Regions from separate parts of the Paenibacillus sp. EKM212P genome, predicted to be linked through region 3. Evidence: riboswitches for the same ligand, from Rfam matches in the RefSeq annotation. Region 3 holds a riboswitch; each other region holds the start of a gene.
The links. Region 3 has a riboswitch for glycine ahead of G9G54_RS19015 (alanine/glycine:cation symporter family protein). Riboswitches for the same ligand answer to the same signal wherever they lie in the genome.

Region 1 (3,281 bases), on a different contig from region 3:
AAGTGATTCGGTCAAACGCTTGCCAGTCGGCGTCTGAGCCAAGCCGCCTTTGGCGGTCTCGCGGTGCTTCGACGGCATCGCACTGCCGACTTCAAGCATCACGTCAATGACTTCGTCAGACGGAATAGCGCTGCGCACACCCGCCAAAGCCATATCCGCTGCGGCAAGCGCAGTCACGGCTCCCAGCCCGTTGCGCACGATGCACGGAATCTCCACGAGTCCAGCGACGGGGTCGCAAATCAGGCCGAGTGTGTTCTTAAGAGCGAGGCCCACGGCGTGAACAGCCTGTTCAGGCGTACCACCACGCAGCTCGACCATAGCGCCAGCAGCCATCCCGATAGCTGAACCAATCTCAGCCTGACAGCCTCCCTCCGCGCCAGAAATGAAGGAGTTGTTGGCGATCACGTAGCCAATGGCTCCAGCGGCGAACAGGCCGTTCACCATATGCTCATCATCCCAGCCGAACCGCTCCTGCGCACTGATGAACACACCAGGGATAACCCCACATGAGCCTGCGGTAGGCGTGGCGACAATGCGACCCATGGATGCATTAACCTCCGACACGGAGAGGGCATAAGCCATGGCGAGCGCGGAGGCATCACCGGAGCAGGTTTCCCCTGACCGCAGATACTCGGCTAGGCGCTTGCCGTCACCGCCTGTCAATCCACTGCGGGATACGGTGTCTTGTGTTTGACCGCGATGAACGGCTTCCTTCATGACTTCATAATAATCAGACATTTGGCGAAAGATTTCTTCCTCCGTTGTATTCGTCTCTTGTACCTGCTCTTGAATCATCAAGCGGCCAATTGTGGTGGATTCTTCAGCGCATAAAGCGCTGATTTCATGTAGATGGCTAAACCGCATCGGATTCAGCTCCTTTTTTCAAATTAATCATCTTAATTTCATACATATGAGGTAAAGAACGCAGTTCCGCAATCAGTTCAGCCGGAGCAGAACTGTCCGTTTCAATGGCGGTGAGTGCTTCACCATCCCGGCCTTTGCGATCTACGTGCATATAGGCAATGTTAATGTGGGCCGCGCCCAGCGCTGAAGTTATCGCGCCCAATGTACCGGGCTTATCCGAGTGGAGAAGCACCAGCGTAGGCAGCTCCCCGGTCAGATTGACCCGGAATTCGTTAAGCTGCTGGACATGGATGCTGCCGCCGCCGATGGAGGAGCCCAACAGTGTGCGCTGATCCTCGCCCTTCCACAGCTCGAAACGGACAGTGTTCGGATGAGGCGCGGGGAGTCCGCTGACGGCGAATTCCACGGCCATCCCGGCTTGCTCTGCCCATTGCTCGGCATCCGGAATCCGGTGATCGTCCGTATCGTAATTAAGCAGCCCTGCGATGAGCGCCAGGTCTGTACCGTGTCCTTTATACGTGTCGGCAAAGGAGCCGTACAGTGTCATGCGGGCACGGTCAGGCTGCGTCCCGAGCCAGTGCCGGGCAACGCGTGCGAGCCGCACCGCGCCTGCGGTGTGTGAACTGGAAGGTCCGGTCATGGCCGGACCGATAATAGAAAATACATCTTTGAAACGCATGGTGTGGCCCCCTGTATGTTCTAATACCATACTATATGGTATTTCCGCGTCTTTGCGCGGTTATGACGGTTCCTAATGCTGACGCACAATGTAAGCACAAAAAAGGACAGGATAAGGAAGTTTCCCTTATCTCTGTCCTCGTTACCTGAGAGTTTCGTGCGGTGTTCTTACCGCCTTACCCCTTGGGTGGCTTGCGCTCTCTCCAGAGTTGCGTCAGATGACGATACATGGACCTGAGAGATTATCCGCCAGCCGGGTGCTGGCGTCTTGCTCCTTCGGTGCCGCCAGAGCGTAGGCTCCCTGGACAGACTCTCCCGTCATCTTCATTCGCGTATACCGTTCTACATGTCTTTCTTAGCGTAATGTATGCCGTGCTCGGTGTCAATCACAGGTTTAATTTTTACATAAACAGGTGCGTTCCCAATAAAAAAGATTAAAATTTACATAATTATGGATGAAATCAGGAAGGAATTAGAAGATTGGCGGCTAATCTGATAAAGGACAAGTATATTTATGGAAATCATAGGAGGGATATTGACGTATGGTAAAAGGCTTGCGATTCACAGGTTCACGCTTAAAAGGGATGTTGCATCTAGCAGCGATCGTATCACTGCTGATTGGGATCTTCGTTCCATTCGGTCAGGTCAAGGCGGAGGGAGCATTGACAGTAGCCGAAGCACTTCAGCGCCAAAGCAGTGGAGGTACGGTGACGGTGGAAGGTTACATCGTCGGACATGCTACCGGATCGAAAACGGCTAATTTTTCTTCCCCGTTCGCGAATGATTTTAACGTACTGATTGCCGATCAGGCAAATGAACGTAATACGTCTAATCTGTTGGATGTACAGCTGACTTCAGCGTACAGAGGGCAATATGGGCTATCAGGCCATCCTGAGCTGATCGGCAGCAAAATTCGTGTGACGGGTACACTCGGCGCCTACAATAATTTTGGTGGAGTGAAAAGCCCAAGCGCTGTTGAACTGGTGAGCGGAAGCGAGCCGGGGGAACCAGGCGAACCTGGCAACCCGGGTCAACCCGGTACTACACTGCCGGATGGAAAAGGCAAAAAGGTGCTGTTCGATAATACGCACGCACAGACCGCTGGCGCAGCAGATTGGGTCATTGAAGGCGCCTTCTCCGACTTTGCCAATGGACTGCGTAATGTAGGCTTTACGGTAGACCAATTGAATCGTCCCATTCCTTTTACTTATGGAGAGCAGGCCATAACATATGATAAGCTGCGCCAATATGATGTGTTCATTATTGGTGAAGCGAATGTTGCCTTTAAGGCATCCGAGCAGGCTGCTCTGCTGCAATACGTGAATAACGGGGGGAGCGTCTTCTTCATCTCCGATCATTATAATGCGGACCGTAACAAAAACCGTTGGGATTCCTCCGAAGTTATGAATGGCTACCGTCGTGGAGCCTATACTAATCCGGCCAAAGGCATGACTGCAGAAGAAGCTGCATCACCGGCGATGCAAGGATTAACAAGCTCCGATTGGCTGGCGACCAACTTTGGTGTTCGTTTCCGTTATAATGCGCTTGGTGACGTGAATGCTACTGACATTGTAGCCGCAGATCAATCTTTCGGTATTACCAAGGGTGTGCGCTCGATTGCAATGCATGCAGGATCTACGCTGGCTATTATTGATCCTACCAAGGCTAAAGGCATTGCTTATATCCCTTCAGGCACGAAAAAATGGGGGAATGCTGTAGACCAGGGAGTTTATAATGGC
Region 2 (3,281 bases), on a different contig from region 3:
TCCACGCAGCCAGCGGACCAGCGACCATCGCGCCCAGGAACATCGGGATATCGGCTCCCACTATGACACCCATCGTCATAATGGCACCAATCACACCTCCACGTTGTCCGTGAATCATCGTGCCTCCCGTGTAACCAATCAGCAGCGGCAGCAAATAATTTTTCATCGGATCAACCAGTTGTGCAAAACCTTCGTTCGGGAACCACCCGGTCGGAATAAAGAGTGCCGTAATCAATCCCCACGCGATAAAGGCTCCCATATTGGGCATAACCATACCGCTAAGAAAACGGCCAAAACGCTGTACGGCGACACGAGTGCCTCCTTTTGAACTTGGCTTTGCGTCCAATGTACTCATATTCAAATCCTCCTTGTAGGTAAGCATCACTACCTTTTCTTAAAATTCATACTAAATGACAGCGCTATCTTCATCAACGAAATGAAAACGTACTTTCGTCATGAACGTTGATGACAACATTTAAATTTAATTTATCCGAGAAGGTATTATACCTGCATAATTCTTCTTAATATGACCTGTAGCTTTAGAAATTAGTCGAAAAACCGTACTGGATTATGTATGATTCTTACTATAGGGACAACCCTCTACATCAGAATAAAACACGTAATTACGTCTGCAAAAAGACAAAAAAATAGTCGCTATGTCAAATCATAGCGACTGTTGTATACAAAAATCGAGCAGACAAATAACACTCTTATTCCATACTACATTGCTCCATTACTGCTCATCGGAAATCAACTGCTCGTATTGATCCGCAGACAGTAGCTTGCCCAATGCTTCCTCCACATCTTTACCCATCTCTACTTCGATCATCCAACCTTTTTCATAGGGAGATTCATTCACTAGCTCAGGCGTACTTTCCAGCGCTTCATTCACTTTTAATACGGTTCCCGTCACCGGAGCAAAAAGGTCGGATACCGTCTTCACCGATTCAATCGTACCGATCTCCGCTCCCTGCTCAATCGTTACTCCCGCCTCAGGTAATTCTACAAAAACAATATCACCCAGTTGATGCTGTGCAAAGTCTGTAATACCAATCCGCAACGTTCCATTCTCTGTGCGCTGAACCCACTCATGTTCGTCTGTATACCAAAGTTGCTGCTTCACTTCACCCATTTTGTTCCCCTCGCTTCCATATGAATAAAATCGCTTTTGCTCACCTGTATTAGACAGGTTAAGATTATGACAACAGGAACACTCATGTCAATAATACTAACAAAAATACTTCATATGACCTCATATGGCGTACTATATAAAAATATGATAACTTATAACAAACGCTTACATATCCTTATTTATATATTAAATGTTTTTTCTATTGTTTTTGATGACATTTTTATTGACATTTTGAATGAATTTGCGTATTAATGGGTTATAGCAAATGCTTTGGGAAACACCCCGACAACTGCAAACGCGGATGAACGCGGAGGGAGAGACTGCCAAAAAGATTCGCATAGCTGTTGCCGCTTATGAGACATAAGTGCACGCGAATCGGATCAAGTTGTTATCTGCAAAGCCAGGTAATATACTGTTGATCCCGAAGGTAGCGCCGAAGGAGTAAGCCTGCATTGTAGGTGAATCTCTCAGGCAAAAGGACCTCTGCCGGACGCATCTCTGGAGAGCATTCGCTATTGGAGCGGATCACCCAAGGGGAAACCCGGTACATACCGGGGTAACTTTCTGGTATCAAGGACAGAGCTGAAAAAAAGAGTGTAGACTGCCGTCTATACGTTTTTTTCGGCCTGTCTTTTTTGTTTAGCCGATCACACCGGATAGGAGTGGAAAAATGACTAATTTGCGAAAAACACCGCTATATTCGTCCTACGGGACGCAGTCTGGGGTTCGTTGTATTGACTTTGGCGGCTGGGAGCTCCCCGTTCAGTTTAGCGGCATTCAAAAGGAGCATGAGGCCGTCCGGCAACGTGCGGGTTTATTCGATGTATCGCATATGGGCGAATTTTTGGTTGAAGGCAAAGAGGCCGAAGCTTTTCTGCAAAGGGTGACCACGAATGATGTCAGCCAGTTGGAACCAGGTCAGGCACAATATTCACTCCTGTGTTACCCCGATGGAGGGGTAGTAGACGACCTGCTTGTTTACTGCAAAGGACCGGAGCGCTACATGCTCGTTGTGAACGCCTCTAACATCGATAAGGATTGGGATTGGCTAATTCGCCATATGCCTGCATCCGTTCACATGGAGAATGTGTCTGATGCGATAGCATTGCTGGCGTTGCAAGGACCGGAAGCAGCACGTATTGCCGCAGCCGTGGCAGATACGGACATTACGAATCTGGCATCTTTTCGCTTCCATGAGAATGTGCCATTGTTCGGAGCAAAAGCACTCGTCTCACGAACCGGATATACGGGTGAAGACGGTTTTGAATTTTACGTACCTGCCGCGGAAGCACCAGCCATATGGGAGGGTTTGCTTCGTTCCGGTGAGTCGTATGGGCTGATTCCCGCTGGACTTGGTGCTCGGGATACATTACGCTTTGAGGCACGGTTGCCGCTGTACGGACAGGAGTTATCTGCCACGATTTCACCGCTCGAAGCCGGTCTAGGTTTCTTCGTCAAGCTGAATAAAGGAGATTTTATCGGTAGAGAAGCACTGCAACGTCAGAAAGAACAAGGGATTCCTCGCAAATTGATCGGGCTGGAAATGATGGATCGCGGTATCCCTCGCGCCCATTACCCGGTATTCGCAGAAGGACAACGCATCGGTGAGGTCACAACGGGGACTCAGTCGCCCACCTTGAAGCGTAATCTCGGCCTCGCCTTGGTGGACAGTCGTTTTAGCGCCCTCTCCACACCGCTGGAGGTTGAGATTCGTGGCAAACGCCTGCGTGCCGAGGTGGTGGCAGCCCCCTTTTATAAACGCCCGCGCTGATCTTAAACTCTCTTCATTTCAATAAAGCAAACATGTCAGATATGAACTTCTGGGTTTTCCATCTCACACTTTTTTATTAGCTAATTTACGATTTAAAATTTTGCTTTTCGAAAGGAGCCAGAACCTATGAAGCAGCATCGTTATCTCCCTATGACTGAACAGGATCAAACCGAAATGCTGCGTGTGGTCGGCGTTTCATCCATCGATGATTTATTCAGTGACATTCCAGAGGCCATTCGATATCAAGGGGAACTCCCTCTTTCTTCTCGGCTCGACGAGAGAGCCTTAACCCGACATTTGGCCGAGCTGGCCGGACACAACGCCAATACAGACACACATGCCAGCTTTCTTGGCGCAGGAATTTATGATCATCATATT
Region 3 (3,281 bases):
AACATGCATTATCCGCTGTATATGATATTCCTCATGCTGGCGGTCTGGCGATTCTGTTTCCCAACTGGATGAGACATACAGTGGATCAGGATGCTGCACGCATGAAGCGGCTGATGCTCAGCATGTTTGACTTAGACACCGTAGGTAAAACAGATAGAGAAATCGCCTTGGAAGGTATTGACCGTCTTAGTGCATTCTGGACAAGTCTCGGTGCCCCTTCCACCCTGGCCGATTACAATATTAATGATGAGCAATTGGAAAAAGTCGCAAACATTGCAGCCCGTGAAATGGAATACGGAGGCTTTGGTAATTATAAAAAGCTGAATCAAGAAGATATTTTAGCTATTTTGCGTGCATCGTTATAACATTTAAAAGGGAGTGTCCTCAAGCCTGTGATGGCTGAGGGCACTCCCTTTTGGAATTTATGAATTAACCGTTTGTCCCTTTTCTTCTACTTGAATAGCTGCCCCTACACTGGCACCTGCAAGAATGCCCTTTTTCTTACTAGAATTCAGAGAATCCATATAGGTTCGGGTTTCTGCAACTACAATTCCTGATAAGCCGAGCAGTGCAATCAGGTTCGGGAAAGCCATCATTGCGTTAAAGATATCTGCCAGCAACCAAATCGCATCCAGTTTAATGAACGCGCCCCCGGCAACCAGTACGATGAACAGATAACGGTATGGTTTAATCCACTTGACCCCAAGCAAATATTCAACACAGCGTTCCCCGTAATAGTTCCAGCCGAGCATGGTGGTGAACGCGAACATAATCAGAATAATTGTGAGCAGTTCTGCCCCCAGCGGGAATGCGCTGGAAAATGCTTGCTGAGTCATCAGGCCCGCATCGGTAGGCCCGCTCCACACACCGCTAACCAGTAGCGTCAACCCAGTCATCACACAAATAACCATCGTATCAATAAACACGCCTGTCATGGAAATTAGCCCTTGCTCCGCAGGCCATTTGGTTTTGGCAGCTGCGGCTGCAATCGGTGCGCTCCCCAATCCGGCCTCATTGGCAAAAATACCTCTGGCTACCCCACTACGCATGGCCAGCATAATCGTAGCTCCGGCAAATCCGCCCGTTGCAGATGTAGTTGAAAATGCCGAATGGAGCACCAGCGCAATTGCGGCAGGAAGTTGGTCAGCAAACCGAATCAGTACGATGAGACAGATCAGTACGTACAAACCTGTTTTAAAAGGAACGACCTTCGTCGATACCTTGGCAATGCTTTTGAGTCCTCCAATAGTAACCAGTCCTGTAAGGATAGCAATAATCAGTGCCGTTACAATGGGCGGAACGCCAAAACTGTTTTCAGTGGAAGATACAATCGCTTTGACCTGCGGAAACGTTCCAATCCCGAACAACGCTACCAGCATGCCCGAAAAAGCAAACAGCATCGCCAGTGGTTTAAAACGGCGTCCAAGACCTTTCTCAATATAATACATCGGGCCGCCGGAAAATTGTCCATTCCGATCTTTCACCCGGTATTTTACCGCAAGTACACCTTCCGCATATTTCGTCGCCATCCCAAAAAAGGCTGCAACGACCATCCAGAACAAGGCACCCGGCCCGCCCAGCTTAATGGCTGTCGCTACGCCGACAATACTTCCTGTGCCAACTGTAGCCGCCAACGCTGTACTCAAAGCCGCAAAACTACTTACATCCCCGCTGCCTTCATTCGGGGCCTTACCGATCAGCTTGATCGCCAGGGGCAGGCGGAATACCTGCAGCATCTTCAAACGTATGGTCAGCCACAACCCCGTTCCCATGACAAGAATGATGAGAGGCGCCCCCCATATCCAACTGCTAATCGCTTCTAACACATGTACCAAATTCATTTCAACCCGCTCCTCCAGCATATTAGAAAACAAAAAAGAGTCAAATCCGCTGATTCGACTCCTGGAGAGGTTAAAGGCACGAAAAAATACAACCATCTTGTGCAGGTTTCTGCCACTAATAGCTCATAAAAAAGCCTAGGGCATTCCCTGTCACAGGTTATTCGCGTCTCTGTCCTTTTGCCTGAGAGTTTAAGCAGATGTTCTCTGCGGTGCACCTTCGGCGCCCAATTAAGGGTCTCTCCAGAGTTCTGTCCGTTTACGGTCCCCGCTTGTTGCTGTAATCAGCCTAAGCACCTGAGAGTTTTGCCCCTTCGGTCGGAACTTTCGTTCCATCTCCCGCAAACATCAACCAGACATATGAAATTTTTATTCATTATACAGAAAACTTTCAGCTTATTACAAGTGAAAAGTTTGTGAAGCCCTCTGAAATATTATTATTGTGTCTATCAAAAAAGCGGGTACAGCAGATTGCATCCTTAGAATGTCCTCTGCTATACCCGCCCGAGACGATATGGAATTACAATTCTTCACCATTGGTTGCTATCACATTTTTATACCAGTTAAATGAGTCCTTTTTGGAGCGTTTGAGCGTTCCGTTACCGTCATCATCCAGATCAACGTAAATAAATCCGTAGCGCTTGGACATTTCGGAAGTAGACATGCTCACAAGGTCGATAGGGCCCCAGCTGGTGTAGCCAAGCAGATCAACACCGTCGGCAATCGCTTCCTTCATTTGAACAATATGCTGACGCAAGTAATCAATACGATATGTGTCATGCACAGAACCGTCTTCTTCTACCTTATCATACGCACCCAAGCCATTTTCCACGATGAACAGCGGCTTTTGGTAGCGGTCATATAACGTGTTCAGCGTAACACGCAGACCGATCGGATCAATTTGCCATCCCCAGTCAGAGGACTGTAAATATGGATTTTTCACGCCGCCAATCAGGTTTCCTGCTGCTTTCTCACCTTCTGGACCTGCAGATACGGTCAAGGTCATATAGTAGCTAAATGAGATAAAATCAACCGTGTTATTTTTCAATATTTCAGCATCGCCTGGTTCTGTGTGTATTACAACATTATTTTCTTCAAAATAACGATTCATGTAATTGGAATATTCCCCACGGGCATGCACATCCGTAAAGAAAAGGTTCATCTGATTTTCATGCTGGGCTTTCAGTATATCCTCTGGGTTACACGTATGTGGATAGCTTTCAATACGTGCCAGCATACAGCCGATCTGAGCGCCCGGGATGATCTCATGTCCCCGTTTGGTCGCCAGTGCACTAGCTACAAATTGATGATGCAATGCTTGATATATCGCTTGTTGTTTGTTTTCTACACGGTCAATAACCACACCGCCACCGGTGAACGGACTCATGGTCATTACATTGATTTCATTAAAGGTCAGCCAGTATTTTACTTTATCCTTATAGC

Region 1: it holds a riboswitch for glycine, as region 3 does, so the genes downstream of both, sdaAB (L-serine ammonia-lyase, iron-sulfur-dependent subunit beta) here and G9G54_RS19015 (alanine/glycine:cation symporter family protein) in region 3, are expected to answer to the same signal.
Region 2: it holds a riboswitch for glycine, as region 3 does, so the genes downstream of both, gcvT (glycine cleavage system aminomethyltransferase GcvT) here and G9G54_RS19015 (alanine/glycine:cation symporter family protein) in region 3, are expected to answer to the same signal.

The regions. Positions count from the first base shown of each region.
Region 1 is NZ_JAAMNR010000005.1:15,199-18,479, forward strand. Features, by position in the region: gene sdaAA (L-serine ammonia-lyase, iron-sulfur-dependent, subunit alpha) at 1-864, opposite strand, end outside; gene sdaAB (L-serine ammonia-lyase, iron-sulfur-dependent subunit beta) at 854-1,543, opposite strand; glycine riboswitch at 1,755-1,870, opposite strand; gene G9G54_RS15675 (DUF6359 domain-containing protein) at 2,085-3,281, shown strand, end outside.
Region 2 is NZ_JAAMNR010000004.1:580,149-583,429, forward strand. Features, by position in the region: gene G9G54_RS15205 (PTS mannitol transporter subunit IICB) at 1-355, opposite strand, end outside; gene gcvH (glycine cleavage system protein GcvH) at 734-1,132, opposite strand; glycine riboswitch at 1,434-1,625, shown strand; gene gcvT (glycine cleavage system aminomethyltransferase GcvT) at 1,803-2,903, shown strand; gene gcvPA (aminomethyl-transferring glycine dehydrogenase subunit GcvPA) at 3,030-3,281, shown strand, end outside.
Region 3 is NZ_JAAMNR010000006.1:294,838-298,118, reverse strand. Features, by position in the region: gene G9G54_RS19020 (iron-containing alcohol dehydrogenase) at 1-365, shown strand, start outside; gene G9G54_RS19015 (alanine/glycine:cation symporter family protein) at 423-1,841, opposite strand; glycine riboswitch at 2,001-2,095, opposite strand; glycine riboswitch at 2,114-2,190, opposite strand; gene G9G54_RS19010 (glycoside hydrolase family 1 protein) at 2,359-3,281, opposite strand, start outside.